One region of the Streptomyces sp. NBC_01717 genome, then DNA from elsewhere that is predicted to be linked to it. Evidence: riboswitches for the same ligand, from Rfam matches in the RefSeq annotation. Region 1 holds a riboswitch; each other region holds the start of a gene.
The links. Region 1 has a riboswitch for cobalamin ahead of metE (5-methyltetrahydropteroyltriglutamate--homocysteine S-methyltransferase). Riboswitches for the same ligand answer to the same signal wherever they lie in the genome.
Positions count from the first base shown of each region.

Region 2: it holds a riboswitch for cobalamin, as region 1 does, so the genes downstream of both, OHB49_RS06135 (CbtB domain-containing protein) here and metE (5-methyltetrahydropteroyltriglutamate--homocysteine S-methyltransferase) in region 1, are expected to answer to the same signal.
Region 3: it holds a riboswitch for cobalamin, as region 1 does, so the genes downstream of both, OHB49_RS29340 (prenyltransferase/squalene oxidase repeat-containing protein) here and metE (5-methyltetrahydropteroyltriglutamate--homocysteine S-methyltransferase) in region 1, are expected to answer to the same signal.

Region 1 is NZ_CP109178.1:2,595,024-2,598,861, reverse strand. It holds gene metE (5-methyltetrahydropteroyltriglutamate--homocysteine S-methyltransferase) at 1-1,536, opposite strand, end outside; cobalamin riboswitch at 1,700-1,915, opposite strand; partial or broken gene OHB49_RS11815 (3-hydroxyacyl-CoA dehydrogenase NAD-binding domain-containing protein) at 1,965-2,078, opposite strand; gene aceB (malate synthase A) at 2,075-3,667, opposite strand; gene aceA (isocitrate lyase) at 3,749-3,838, opposite strand, start outside.
Region 2 is NZ_CP109178.1:1,308,492-1,312,329, forward strand. It holds gene OHB49_RS06120 (tetratricopeptide repeat protein) at 99-464, shown strand; gene OHB49_RS06125 (GNAT family N-acetyltransferase) at 607-1,182, shown strand; gene OHB49_RS06130 (CbtA family protein) at 1,272-2,045, opposite strand; gene OHB49_RS06135 (CbtB domain-containing protein) at 2,074-2,292, opposite strand; adenosylcobalamin (AdoCbl) riboswitch at 2,296-2,444, opposite strand; gene OHB49_RS06140 (histidine phosphatase family protein) at 2,572-3,168, shown strand; gene OHB49_RS06145 (Asp23/Gls24 family envelope stress response protein) at 3,419-3,838, shown strand, end outside.
Region 3 is NZ_CP109178.1:6,473,074-6,476,911, reverse strand. It holds gene OHB49_RS29355 (aldehyde dehydrogenase) at 1-556, opposite strand, end outside; gene OHB49_RS29350 (MBL fold metallo-hydrolase) at 776-1,813, shown strand; partial or broken gene OHB49_RS29345 (hypothetical protein) at 1,832-1,933, shown strand; cobalamin riboswitch at 2,026-2,212, shown strand; gene OHB49_RS29340 (prenyltransferase/squalene oxidase repeat-containing protein) at 2,277-3,542, shown strand; gene OHB49_RS29335 (SCO2322 family protein) at 3,584-3,838, shown strand, end outside.

The DNA.
Region 1 (3,838 bases):
CTGCTCGGCGAAGTACTGCACCATGTCGTTGCGTTCGGGCTCGCCGTGCACCAGGACGTCGATGCCGGCCTCCTCCTGGAAGGCGAGGACGTCGCGGATCTCGCTCTCGATGCGCTGCTCATAAGCGGCAGTGTCGATGCGCCCTGCGCGCAGATCGGCACGGGCGGTGCGCAGCTCGCTCGTCTGCGGGAACGATCCGATGGTGGTGGTGGGCAGCGGTGGCAGTTCGAGGTGGGCGCTCTGGGCAGCAGACCGTTCCTCGTACGGCTGGGAGCGGCGGCCGTCGGCGTCCGTGACGGCGGCGGCCCTGAACCTTACAGCCGGGTCGTGGGTGATCGGGGAGATCGCGCGGGAGGCGAGGTAGGCGCGATTGGCGGCGAGCTCCGTGGCGATGGCGTCGGTGCCCTGAGCCAGGCCCTTGGCCAGGGTGACGATCTCGTCCGTCTTCTGCCGGGCGAAGGCGAGCCAGCGAAGGACCTGCGGATCGATGTCCCGCTCAGCCGCAGCGTCGATCGGTACGTGCAGGAGGGAACAGGAGGCGGCCACATCCACCTGATCGGCGAGGCCGAGGAGCGCGCCCAGGGTGGCCAGGGACTTCTCGAGGTCGTTGATCCAGATGTTGCGGCCGTCGACCACTCCGGCGACCAGGCGCTTGCCGGTGAGTCCGCCCACCGAGGCCAGCGCGTCGAGGTTGGCGGCGCCGGCGCCGGTGAAGTCGAGGGCCAGGCCCTCGATGGGGGCTTTCGCCAGGACGGGCAGGGCGTCGCCGAGCCGGTCGAAGTAGGAGGCGACGATCAGCTTGGGGCGGTCGGTCAGGCCACCGAGGTCGCGGTAGGCACGGGCGGCGGCGTTCAGCTCGGCCGGCGAGCGGTCCTGGACCAGTGCGGGCTCGTCGAGCTGCACCCAGTCGGCACCGGCCGCGCGCAGGTCCGCCAGCACCTCGGCGTAGACGGGCAGCAGCCGGTCCAGGAGGGTCAGCGGTTCGAAGTCCGCGGCCACGCCGGGAGCCGGCTTGGCGAGCAGGAGATAAGTGACCGGACCGACGAGTACAGGCCGGGCGGCGAGGCCGAGAGCGATCGCCTCCTTGAGCTCCCCGACCTGCTTGGTGGAGTCAGTGGTGAATACCGTTTCGGGTCCCAACTCAGGCACCAGGTAGTGGTAGTTGGTGTCGAACCACTTGGTCATCTCCAGCGGCGCCACGTCCTGGGTGCCCCGTGCCATGGCGAAGTAGCCGTCGAGCGCGTCGGCTTCGACGGCCGCACGGTGTCGCTGAGGGACGGCGCCGACCATGACGCTGGTGTCCAGGACATGGTCGTAGTACGAGAAGTCACCGGTCGGCACCCCGTGGATGCCTGTGTCGGCCAGTTGCTGCCAGGTGGACCGGCGCAGATCCGCCGCGGTCCGACGGAGGGCGTCGGCGGTGACACGGCCCTTCCAGTAGCCCTCGACGGCCTTCTTCAGTTCCCGGTTCGGGCCCTGGCGGGGGTAGCCGTACACGGTGGCCCGTGCTGCCGCGGCTGCGGTCTTGGCTGTCACGGAAATCTCCTTCGCGAGATGACTCCTGAGGATCCCGGAGACGGGACACGGGCGCGAAGGGATGACGAACCGGACGGACGGGACTCGCGCCGTCGGCGCGGTCGTCCACCTGGTATGTACGCCGACCCGCCCACGAGGTCACCGGGATATCCGCACGCGATCGGTCACGTACGGGCAACGGGCAGGTCTTCGGACTCGCGGGCGCACCTGCCGAGGCAGATTCCTACTGGCCGTCGCTTCCCGGATCCGACCGGATCCAGTGCGTATGACGGCGGTCGTTCCCACTCACCGCTGCGGGGCAGTCCCGGATTTCCACCGGGTTCCCTCTTGCGACGCGCCTGCCTGGCGGACAGGGCGAACCAGCTGCACCGGCCAGACTAGAGGTCAGGCCGCTCCTGAGGCGCCGCTGTTCACATTCCGGGACAATGCGCGTCCACTTCGCACACGACGATGTCCAGGCCGGGCCGCGCGCACACCTCTGCGATGCCGGTGCCCACCCCACCGCCGCCGACCACGCCGACCCGGCGGATGTCCCGGCTCATGACCGTGCCTCCGTGCGCTCGACGATGTGTTGCGTGTAGGCGTCCGGGGTGAAGAAGAGCGGCAGCTCAGCCCTCAGAGCGTTCTGCTCGAAGAGCATCCGTACCTCGTCGAGAGCTGCCCAGGGGTACTCGGCGCCCAGGGCGGCGAGCTCGTCGTCCAGCAGCTCCAGCACCGTCTCACGGCCCACCACGCGATGCCGCAGCCATTGCCAGATCTGCACGCGGGCGATCTCGGCTGTCGCGGCATCCTCCATCAGGCCGTGCAGGGCGACCGCCCCGCTGCCGCGGAGCCAGGCGTCGAAGTACCGCAACGCCACCGCGATGTTGGTACGGACGCCCTCCGGGGTGGGCGGACCGCTGAGCTTGCGCACCGACAGGAGGTCCTTCGCTGTCACTTCCACGTCCTCGCGGGTGCGTTCGATCTGATGGCTGCAGTCTCCGAGGACGCCGTCGAAGACCTCACGGCAGACGGGAACGAGTCCTGGATGGGCGACCCACGAGCCGTCGAAGCCGTCCTCTGCCTCGCGTTCCTTGTCCAGCCGGACCTTGGTCAGCGCCACCTCGTCGGCGGCCCGGTCCGTGCCGGGCACGTGGGCGGCCATTCCCCCGATGGCGTGGGCGCCGCGCCGGTGGCAGGTGCGCACGAGCAGATCCGTGTACGCGCGCATGAACGGGGCGGTCATCGTCAGCGTGGCCCGGTCGGGCAGCAGGAAGTCGGTGCGGTGGCCGAACGTCTTGATCAGGCTGAAGAGATAGTCCCAGCGTCCGGCGTTGAGGCCGGAACTGTGCTCGCGCAGTTCGTAGAGGATCTCCTCCATCTCGAACGCGGCGGTGATCGTCTCGATCAGGACCGTGGCGCGGACCGTGCCGCGGTCGATGCCGAGCAGCTCCTGCGCCAGGACGAAGACGTCGTTCCAGAGACGGGCCTCGTAGCGGTTCTCCAGTTTGGGCAGGTAGAAGTACGGGCCCGAGCCGGCATCGATCTGGCGCCGTGCGCAATGAAAGAAGTACAGACCGAAGTCCACGAGTGCAGCCGGCACGGGTCCGCCGTCGAACTCCAGGTGCTCCTCCGCAAGGTGCCAGCCCCGCGGGCGGACCGCGATCGTCGCGACGTGGTCGCCGAGCCGGTACTCCTTGCCCTCGGGGGTGCGGAAGTCGATCCGGCGCTCCACGGCATCGAGCAGATTGAGCTGACCGCCGATGATGTTGTGCCAGGTGGGGGAGGTGGCGTCCTCGAAGTCCGCCATCCACACGTTCGCCCCGGAGTTGAGGGCGTTGACGGTCATGCCGCGGTCGGGAGCGCCGGTGATCTCCACGCGGCGGTCCGCCAGCCCGGGACCGGGCGGCGCCGCGCGCCACGACCGGTCCGAGCGGACGGAGGCGGTGGCGAGGGGAAAGTCGAGAGGGGATCCGGCGGCGAGCCGGATCGCCTGTCGTTTGCGCTCCTTCAGGAGGTCCTGGCGACGCCCCCCGAAGGCAGCTGCGAGCCGGCCGACGAAGTCGAGGGCCGCGGGGGTCAGGATCTCCTCGTGGCGATCGCCGGGTGCCGCGAGGACCCGGACGCGGTGTGTCACTGCGCTGGTGGACATCAGGTTCTCCTGGTCGGGGGAGCGGAGCGAGAGCCGGCACGGAGACGGGCGTGCCGGCCCACGGACTGGAGCCCGAGAGGCCTAGTGGAACTGCTGCTCCTCCGTGGAGCCGGCGAGCGCGGTGGTCGAGGAGGCGGGGTTCACGGCGGTGGAAACGAGGTCGAAGTAGCC
Region 2 (3,838 bases), 1.3 Mb from region 1:
AACCATTATGCTGTGTTGTCAAGGGCGAACGAACGGCTGGGCGGATGAACGGACGCCCGACCGGCAGGATCCGGGAAGGCCGCGACCGAGGAGGACAAGTGAACGACAGCTACTTCGAGTTCGGTACGGCAGCCGACCGCTGGGACCGCGCCCGGATGTTCTTCGAGGCGAAGGAGTATCTCACCGCGGCCCGGATCCTGGGTGGGCTGGTCGAGGAAGCGCCGGAGCAGGTCGCCCCGCGGCTGCTGCTGGCCCGCGCCTACTACCACTCGGCCCGACTCGGCAAGGCCGAGACGGAGCTGCGGGCCGTGCTGGAGCGCGACCCTGTGGAGCACTACGCACGGCTCATGCTCGGTCGCACGTTGGAGCGGCAGGGACGGCAGGCCGAGGCGACACCGCATCTGCGCATGGCTGCGGCGATGTCCGGGGCTTTCTGGGACGACGAGGGCGACTCGGACGTCTGAGGCGGAGCGCCTTCGGTAGGGCTGCGGGCGTGTTCGGGGGGAGTCGGCCCTTACGCACGTCGCTACCCCCTCTTCGAGCGGCCAAAATTCCGATGCGTCGAGGCTTGCCGCCGTGATAGTCCGACGAGTCATGGAAGCTCTAGTGACAACGCGGCTCGTGCTCCACCCTCTGACCCCCGCAGAGGCGGAGTACGTAGTGGAAGGCCGTCCCGGGCCGGACGCCCTCTGGGCACCTGACTATCCCAACGACGGCGACCGGGCGGGCGCGCGGCACTTCCTGGAGCACTGCGCGGACACCGGCAATCCCGAGCCGTTCGGCGCGTACGAGATCCGCCTCCGCGAGGACGGGCACGCCATCGGCGGAGTCGGCTTCCATGGCGTCCCGGACGACCAGGGGCAGGTCACGATCGGCTACGGCCTGATACCGGCGATGCGCGGCAAGGGGTACGCCTCCGAGGCTCTGCGCGCGCTGCTGGAGTTCGCCCGTGCCGAGGGTGTCGCGTCGGTCAAGGGCGACGCCGACCTCGACAACGCCGCGTCCCAGCACGTCATGGCAGCGGCCGGGATGCGCTTCGTCGGGGAGGACGACCTGCTGAGGCACTACCGGATCGACTGGACGGCCGGATCGGCGGACGAACGCGGGGACGGAGCGGCTGCGACGGACGGAGCCGCCGGGTCCGCACCTTCTCCCCAGGTCTCGGCTCGACGTCCGTCATGACGCCGGACACCCGGGCGGCTGGACCCCTACCACGACCGAACCCGCCAGGCAGCTCCTGGCGGGTTCGGTCGTAGTGGTGTTTCGGCCGGTCAGCCGGCAGCGGTGGCCGTGCGGGATACCGTGCCACCCTCCGCCGGGACCGTGTCCGATCCCGGCACCAGCAGACGCTCGGTCAGATAGCCGAAGAACAGACCGAAAGTGGTCCAGAGCGTGGCCTGAACGGCGAGGGTGGCGAGGCGGAACTCCCACAGCAGGCCGGCCGGGAAGTCCTTGCCGACCTCGTTGAACGAGGGCAGGAAGACGTAGGCGAGCCCGATGACGAGGACGTAGGCGGCGGATGCGGCGATCGTCGCGTTCCAGTTGCCCAGGCGAGGAGCCAGCCGCTTGCCGAGAATGACGGCCGCGACGGCGAGCAGCACACTGAGAGCGACCATGAGGAAGAACATGGCGGTGCGTTGGCCGATCGTGTCGGGGTTGCCGACGGCCGGCGGGTTGGCCGGGTACTTGAGGAACGGCACGACATACACGGTCAGCAGGGCGCCGAACGCGATCAGTGCGGCGGTGGCCCGGGGGCCGAACCTGCCGATGCGGCCGAGGGCGTAGCAGAAGACGAGCGCGGCGATGCCGCCGACGGCCACGCCGAAGACGAGGACACCGGTGGCGAGGCCGGCCGTGGACTGCATGGCACGGCTGACGAGTTCCTCGCCGCCACCGTGGTCGTGGCTGTGCGCCTCTTCGAGGGCGATCGCCGCGTCGACCCGCGACTCCCCGAGGAAGTAGGCGACGGCAAGTGCGAGCGCGCCCGCGACGAGGCCGGCCAGCATGCCTCGGATCAGCAGGGCTCTGACAGATATGGAGTTCATGAGGGGTTCCCCTGGCTTGCGCGGTATGTCAGTGGCAGGGGAAACCGAGCAGGTGGCGACCGTCGTGGACCCACTCGTGGACACCCTCGCCGGAGATGACCGCAGTGGCGCCCTGCTCGGCGCCGACGAAGTACAGCAGGACGAGCATGAGAATGCCGAAGAAGACCGCCCACGGGGCAATGGCCTTCAGCGAGATGGGGGTGATGGCGGGTGATGCGACGGCGGCGGGGGCAGCAGTCTGTGCCATGGCAGAACCTCCTGGGGGAACACGCGTCCCGATCGTGGTGCCTGAGACGACAGTGCTGGGTCTGACTTCCCGTACGGATACGGGTTCACAGTGGCGCGACCGTGCCGGATTCTCACCGGACTTCCATCACACCGTCGTCATGTTCGTCGCGACCATACCGCCTGGGAGCACCCCGCCGCCATGGCACCATCTGCCCACCCCACAGCCCTGGATGCCATGGTGTGCTTACTGAAGAGGCCACAGTTCAGGGAGTTGACGCGGGTGTTCACGGTACGGGTGATGTTGATCTCACCGGCGCTCAACGCGGCGCTGCGCGAGGCCCGCTTCGACGGCGACGCCCCGCTCGACGCGTCCGGCGTCCGGCGGGCGCGTGCGGCCGCGGCCGCGGTGCCTGCTGCAGACCGCCGGGTGCACGGCTCGGACGAGCGGTGCAGCGGGACCGCCGAGGCGTTGGGGCTGCGGTCCGAGCCCGAACCTGCCCTTCGGGGCTGGGACTTGGGGCGTTGGCGCGGACAGCGGCTGGCAGAGGTGAGCCGGGGCGAGCCGGAGGCGGTGTCGACCTGGCTGTCCGACCCCTCGGCCGCCCCGCACGACGGTGAGTCGCTGCTGGAGCTGCACGCGCGGGTAGGCGGCTGGCTGGATTCGCTGCATGGGGAGGGTGCCGACGACGGCAGCGTGCTCGCCGTGGTCGAACCCGCGGCGGTACGGGCCGCGATCGTGCATGCGCTGGGCCTTCCGCCGCAGGCGTTCTGGCGGTTGGACGTCGCCCCGCTGACGCTGTCCGAGCTCAGCGGCCGGTCCGGGCGCTGGAACCTGCGTTGCGGGCGGCCCCTGAGCACCGGAACCGACGAGATCACCGCGTCGCACGGACGGTAGCCGGGGGAGCCGTCTCCGTGATGGATCGCGGAGTCACGTACGCCCCCCTCCACCATGGGTCACGACGGACTTCGCCTCCCCTGCCCGGCCGGAGGGCGGGCACCTGAGGCCCCACTCCCCCACAACGACCCGCCCTCCTCCGCGGCGGCGGGCCCGGCCGCACACCCTTCCACCCGGGCAATGATGACAAATCGTACGTAAAATGGCCAAGGCGATCGAGCCCACCTCCTCTTCGGAAGGGCGACCGACCATGACCGATCAAACGCAGCTGAGCCGGCCCGAGACCACCCGCCCGGCATCCGAGTCCACGCACGGAGCAGGATCTCAGGGCGAAAGCCGCCGGGAGAACCGCCGAACGGAATCCGGGGCACGGGGGCGTACCACGATCGCCGACGGCGTGGTGGCGAAGATCGCCGGGCTGGCGGCCCGGAGCGTGCCCGGAGTCCAGGGCATGGGCGGAGGATTCACCCGCGGTATGGGGACCGTGCGGGAGCGAGTGCCCGGAGCGGGAGGTCGGTCCGTCACCGGCGGTGTCAAGGTCGAGGTCGGTGAGGTCCAGACCGCGGTCGACCTGTCGCTCATCGTCGAATACGGCTTCCCGATCGTCGAGCTCACGGGCGACGTCCGGACCGAAGTGATCGCCGCCATCGAGCGGATGACCGGTCTGGAG
Region 3 (3,838 bases), 3.9 Mb from region 1:
GGGGCGATTCGGGCGAGACCTTGAGGACGGCCGTGCAGCCGGACAGCAGCGCGGGCGCGAGTTTGGCGGCGGCGGTGAACTGCGGGACGTTCCACGGCACGACGGCCGCGACGACGCCGACCGGCTCCCGGCGCACCAGCAGCGGCCCGAGGACGCCGTCGCGCCGTTCCTCGTACGGGAAGGTACGGGCGACGGTGATCGCCGCGTCCCACACCATCATCGCGGCGAGTGCCTGCACCATCACACTGGAGCTGTACGGGGTTCCGTTCTCGGAGCTGATGACGCGGGCGATCTCCTCGTACCGCACGGCGAACGCGTCCTTGATCCGGGTGATCACCTCGATCCGCTCGTCGAGGGACGCCCGCGGCCAGGGCCCTTCGTCGAAGGCCCGGCGGGCGGCGTCGACAGCCCGGTCCACGTCCCCCTCGCAGGCGTGCGGCACCCGGCCGATGACCTGCTCGGTGTGGGGCGATATCACCTCGATGACGTCCTGGCCGAGCGGATCGACCAACTCCCCGCCGATGAACAGTTTTCCGTGTTCGACAAGCTCGGTCATGGCTGCTGCCTCCCGCGACCCGGCACGTACCGACTCCGCACCTGACTCCATACCTGACTCCGTGTCAGAACTGATACCAGTTCCAGTTCCAGGAGTCCACGGATCCGACGGCGATCGACCTCGGACGAATAGTCGACCAGGGCTACTACTGGAACGAGTTCTCGTTACAGTGGTTGCGGCGCAGCACGGCCGCATGCCGGGACGAGAGATGGGGATCTCATGACACAGGTGACCGAGCACGGCGGCGGCGTGTGGTCCATCAAGGTCCCCATCCCGGACAACCCGCTCGGCCACACCCTGGTTCACGTCCTTGACACCGGCCGCGGCCCGGTCCTGATCGACACCGGCTGGGACGACCCGGAGGCCTGGGACACCCTGGTCGCGGGCCTCACCGCCATCGGAGTCGGCATCACCGACATCCATGGCGTGGTCATCACCCACCACCACCCCGACCACCACGGCCTGTCCGGCCAGGTCCGCGAATCATCCGGGGCCTGGATCGCGATGCACGCCGCGGACACCGCGATCGTGCGCCGCACCCGCGAGTCCGAACCGGGCACCTGGCTGGCCTACCTGGCGGCGAAACTCACCGCGGTCGGCGCCCCCGAGGACCACCTCGCCCCACTGCGCGCCGCCCGCGCCACCGGCCGGATGCGCACCCTGCCCGGCCTTCGCGCCGCCCTCCCGGACCGCGAGATCGTCCCCGGCGAGCTGCTCGACCTGGCGGGCCGCCGGCTCCGCGCGGTCTGGACGCCGGGCCACACCCCCGGCCATGTCTGCCTGCATCTGGAGGAGGACCACCCGGCGAACCTGCCCGGCCGCGGCCGGCTCTTCTCCGGCGACCATCTGCTGCCCGGGATCAGTCCGCACATCGGGCTGTACGAGGACCCGGACGACGCGACGGCCACCGACCCACTGGGCGACTACCTCGACTCGCTGGAGCGCATCGGCCGGCTGGGCGTCGCCGAGGTGCTGCCCGCCCACCAGCACGCGTTCCCGGACGCGGCCCGGCGCGTACAGGAACTCCTCGACCACCACGAGGAGCGGCTGACCGGCCTGCTCGCGCTGCTCGCCACCCCGCTCACGCCGTGGCAGCTGGCCGAGCGGATGGAGTGGAACCGGCCGTGGGAACAGATCCCGCACGGCTCACGGAACATTGCGGTCTCGGAGGCCGAGGCCCACGTCCGCCGACTGGTGAAGCTGGGGCGCGCGGAGGCGATGACAGGGAGCGATCCGGTGACGTACATCGCGGTGTGAGGGGGTTCGCCGACGATCCCCTCCAACACCGAGCCGCTCCTCCGCCTGAACGACGAAGCCCGCGACAAGGCCACCATGGCCACGGTTCGCGATGAGGCACCGGCCGTCATCAGGGGCTGACCTCCTCTCCCACCGCTCCGACCCGGCCCGACCCGGCCCGACCTCACGGGTGACGTACGTCGCTGTTCCGGGCGCCCCTCCGCCCGAAGCGGCGGGCTAGGCCCCGGTAGAGTGTGGGCGTCGTCATCATGCCCGTTCAGGGGGAAGCCGGTGCGAATCCGGCACTGACCACGCAACCGTGAGCCGCTGACACAGCGGTGAGTCGGAATGCCCTGTCCGCGGTCGTGACCGGCTCGCGTCACCGGAACCCCGGTGACCGGCACCGTCGAGGCATACGGGGCCGGAGCCTGGTGCCTGAGTGTGCCTGTGCCCGGTTCCCACCGCAGGAGAGGCCCAGCCCACCATGACCGTTCGCCGCACCGCAGCAACGCTCGCCGCCACCGCCACCGTGCTCTGTGCGGCCGCTGCCCCGGCCGCGGTGGCGGCGCCGTCTCCGTCGCCCACCCCGTCCGTCGCGCTGCCGTCCGGGCTGTACGGCACCAAGGACCCGACGTACGACGGGGTCTGGAGGCAGTCGCTGGCCTTCATCGCCCAGCGGCTCGAAGGGGTCACCCCCGCGGCCGCGTCCGTCGACTGGCTGGTCGCCCAGCAGTGTGACAGCGGCGCCTACGCCTCGTACCGCGCGGATGTCAGCAAACCGTGCGACGCGAAGACCATGACGGACACCAACGCCACAGCCGCCGCGGTCCAGGCGCTCGCCGAGGTCGGCGGGCACGGCGATGCCGTCGACAACGGGGTCGCCTGGCTGAAGTCCGTTCAGAACGAGGACGGCGGCTGGGGTTACAACCCGGGCTCGCCCAGCGACGCCAACTCCACCTCGATCGTGATCGGCGCCCTGGCCAAGCGGGGCCAGCGGCTCGGCGATGTGACGACCGAGGGCGGCAAAACGCCGTACGACGCGCTGCTCGAGCTGGCGATCCCGTGCGGCGGCAAGGACGGCGGCGCGTTCGCGTACCAGCCCGACAAGGGCGGCAAGCTCGCCGCCAACGCGGACGCCACCGCGGCCGGTGTGCTCGGTTCCATGGGCAAGGGGCTGGCCGCCTGGAACAATTCCGCGTCCGAGGACAAGGCGCCCACCTGCCACAAGGGCGCCGTCGTCAAGCCCGAGCAGGCCGCCCAGAACGGTGCGCACTATCTCGCGGGTGCCCTCGCGAAGACCGGCCACCTGAACCAGCCGCCGATGCCGGGCGCCACCGACACCACCGAGCAGCCCGACTTCGGCAACACCGCGGACGCGGTCGTCGCCCTGGCCGCCGCGGGCCACCAGGACAAGGCGGCCGGCGCGCTCGGCTGGCTGAAGAAGCACGCCGCGCCCTGGGCGGCCGAGAACGGCCCGGCCGCCTACGCCCAGTTGGTCGTGGCCGCGCACACGACCGGCGCCGATGCCCGCGACTTCGGCGGTGTCGACCTGGTCGAGCGGCTGAGCGCGACCGGGCCGAAGCCGGCCGCCGTCCACACACCCTCGCCGGCCACCAGCGACTACGCGGCGCAGGACGGCACGAGCGACGACGCCGGTCTCGGCGTGTGGTGGCTCGTCGGTATCGGTCTCGCCGCCGGTGCCGGTGTCGGCTTCCTCATCAGCAGCCGCCGGAAGACCCCGCAGCTGTGAACCGAGCGGGGAATCGATCCGGGTGGCCGACGGCGGGCGCCCTGCTGCTCGTTCTCGGCGCCGTCCTGACCGTGCTCGGCGCGGGCACCGCCCACGCGGCCGGCTACCGCTACTGGTCGTTCTGGGAGGGCAAGGGGACGGGCTGGGCGTATGCCACCCAGGGCCCGTCGCTGGTCCGGCCCGACGACGGTGCGGTGCAGGGCTTCCGGTTCTCGGTCAGCGAGGACTCCCAGGACTCGGCGAAGCCACGCCGCGCCCCCGACTTCGCGGCGATCTGCGCGGACACCCCCGCCAAG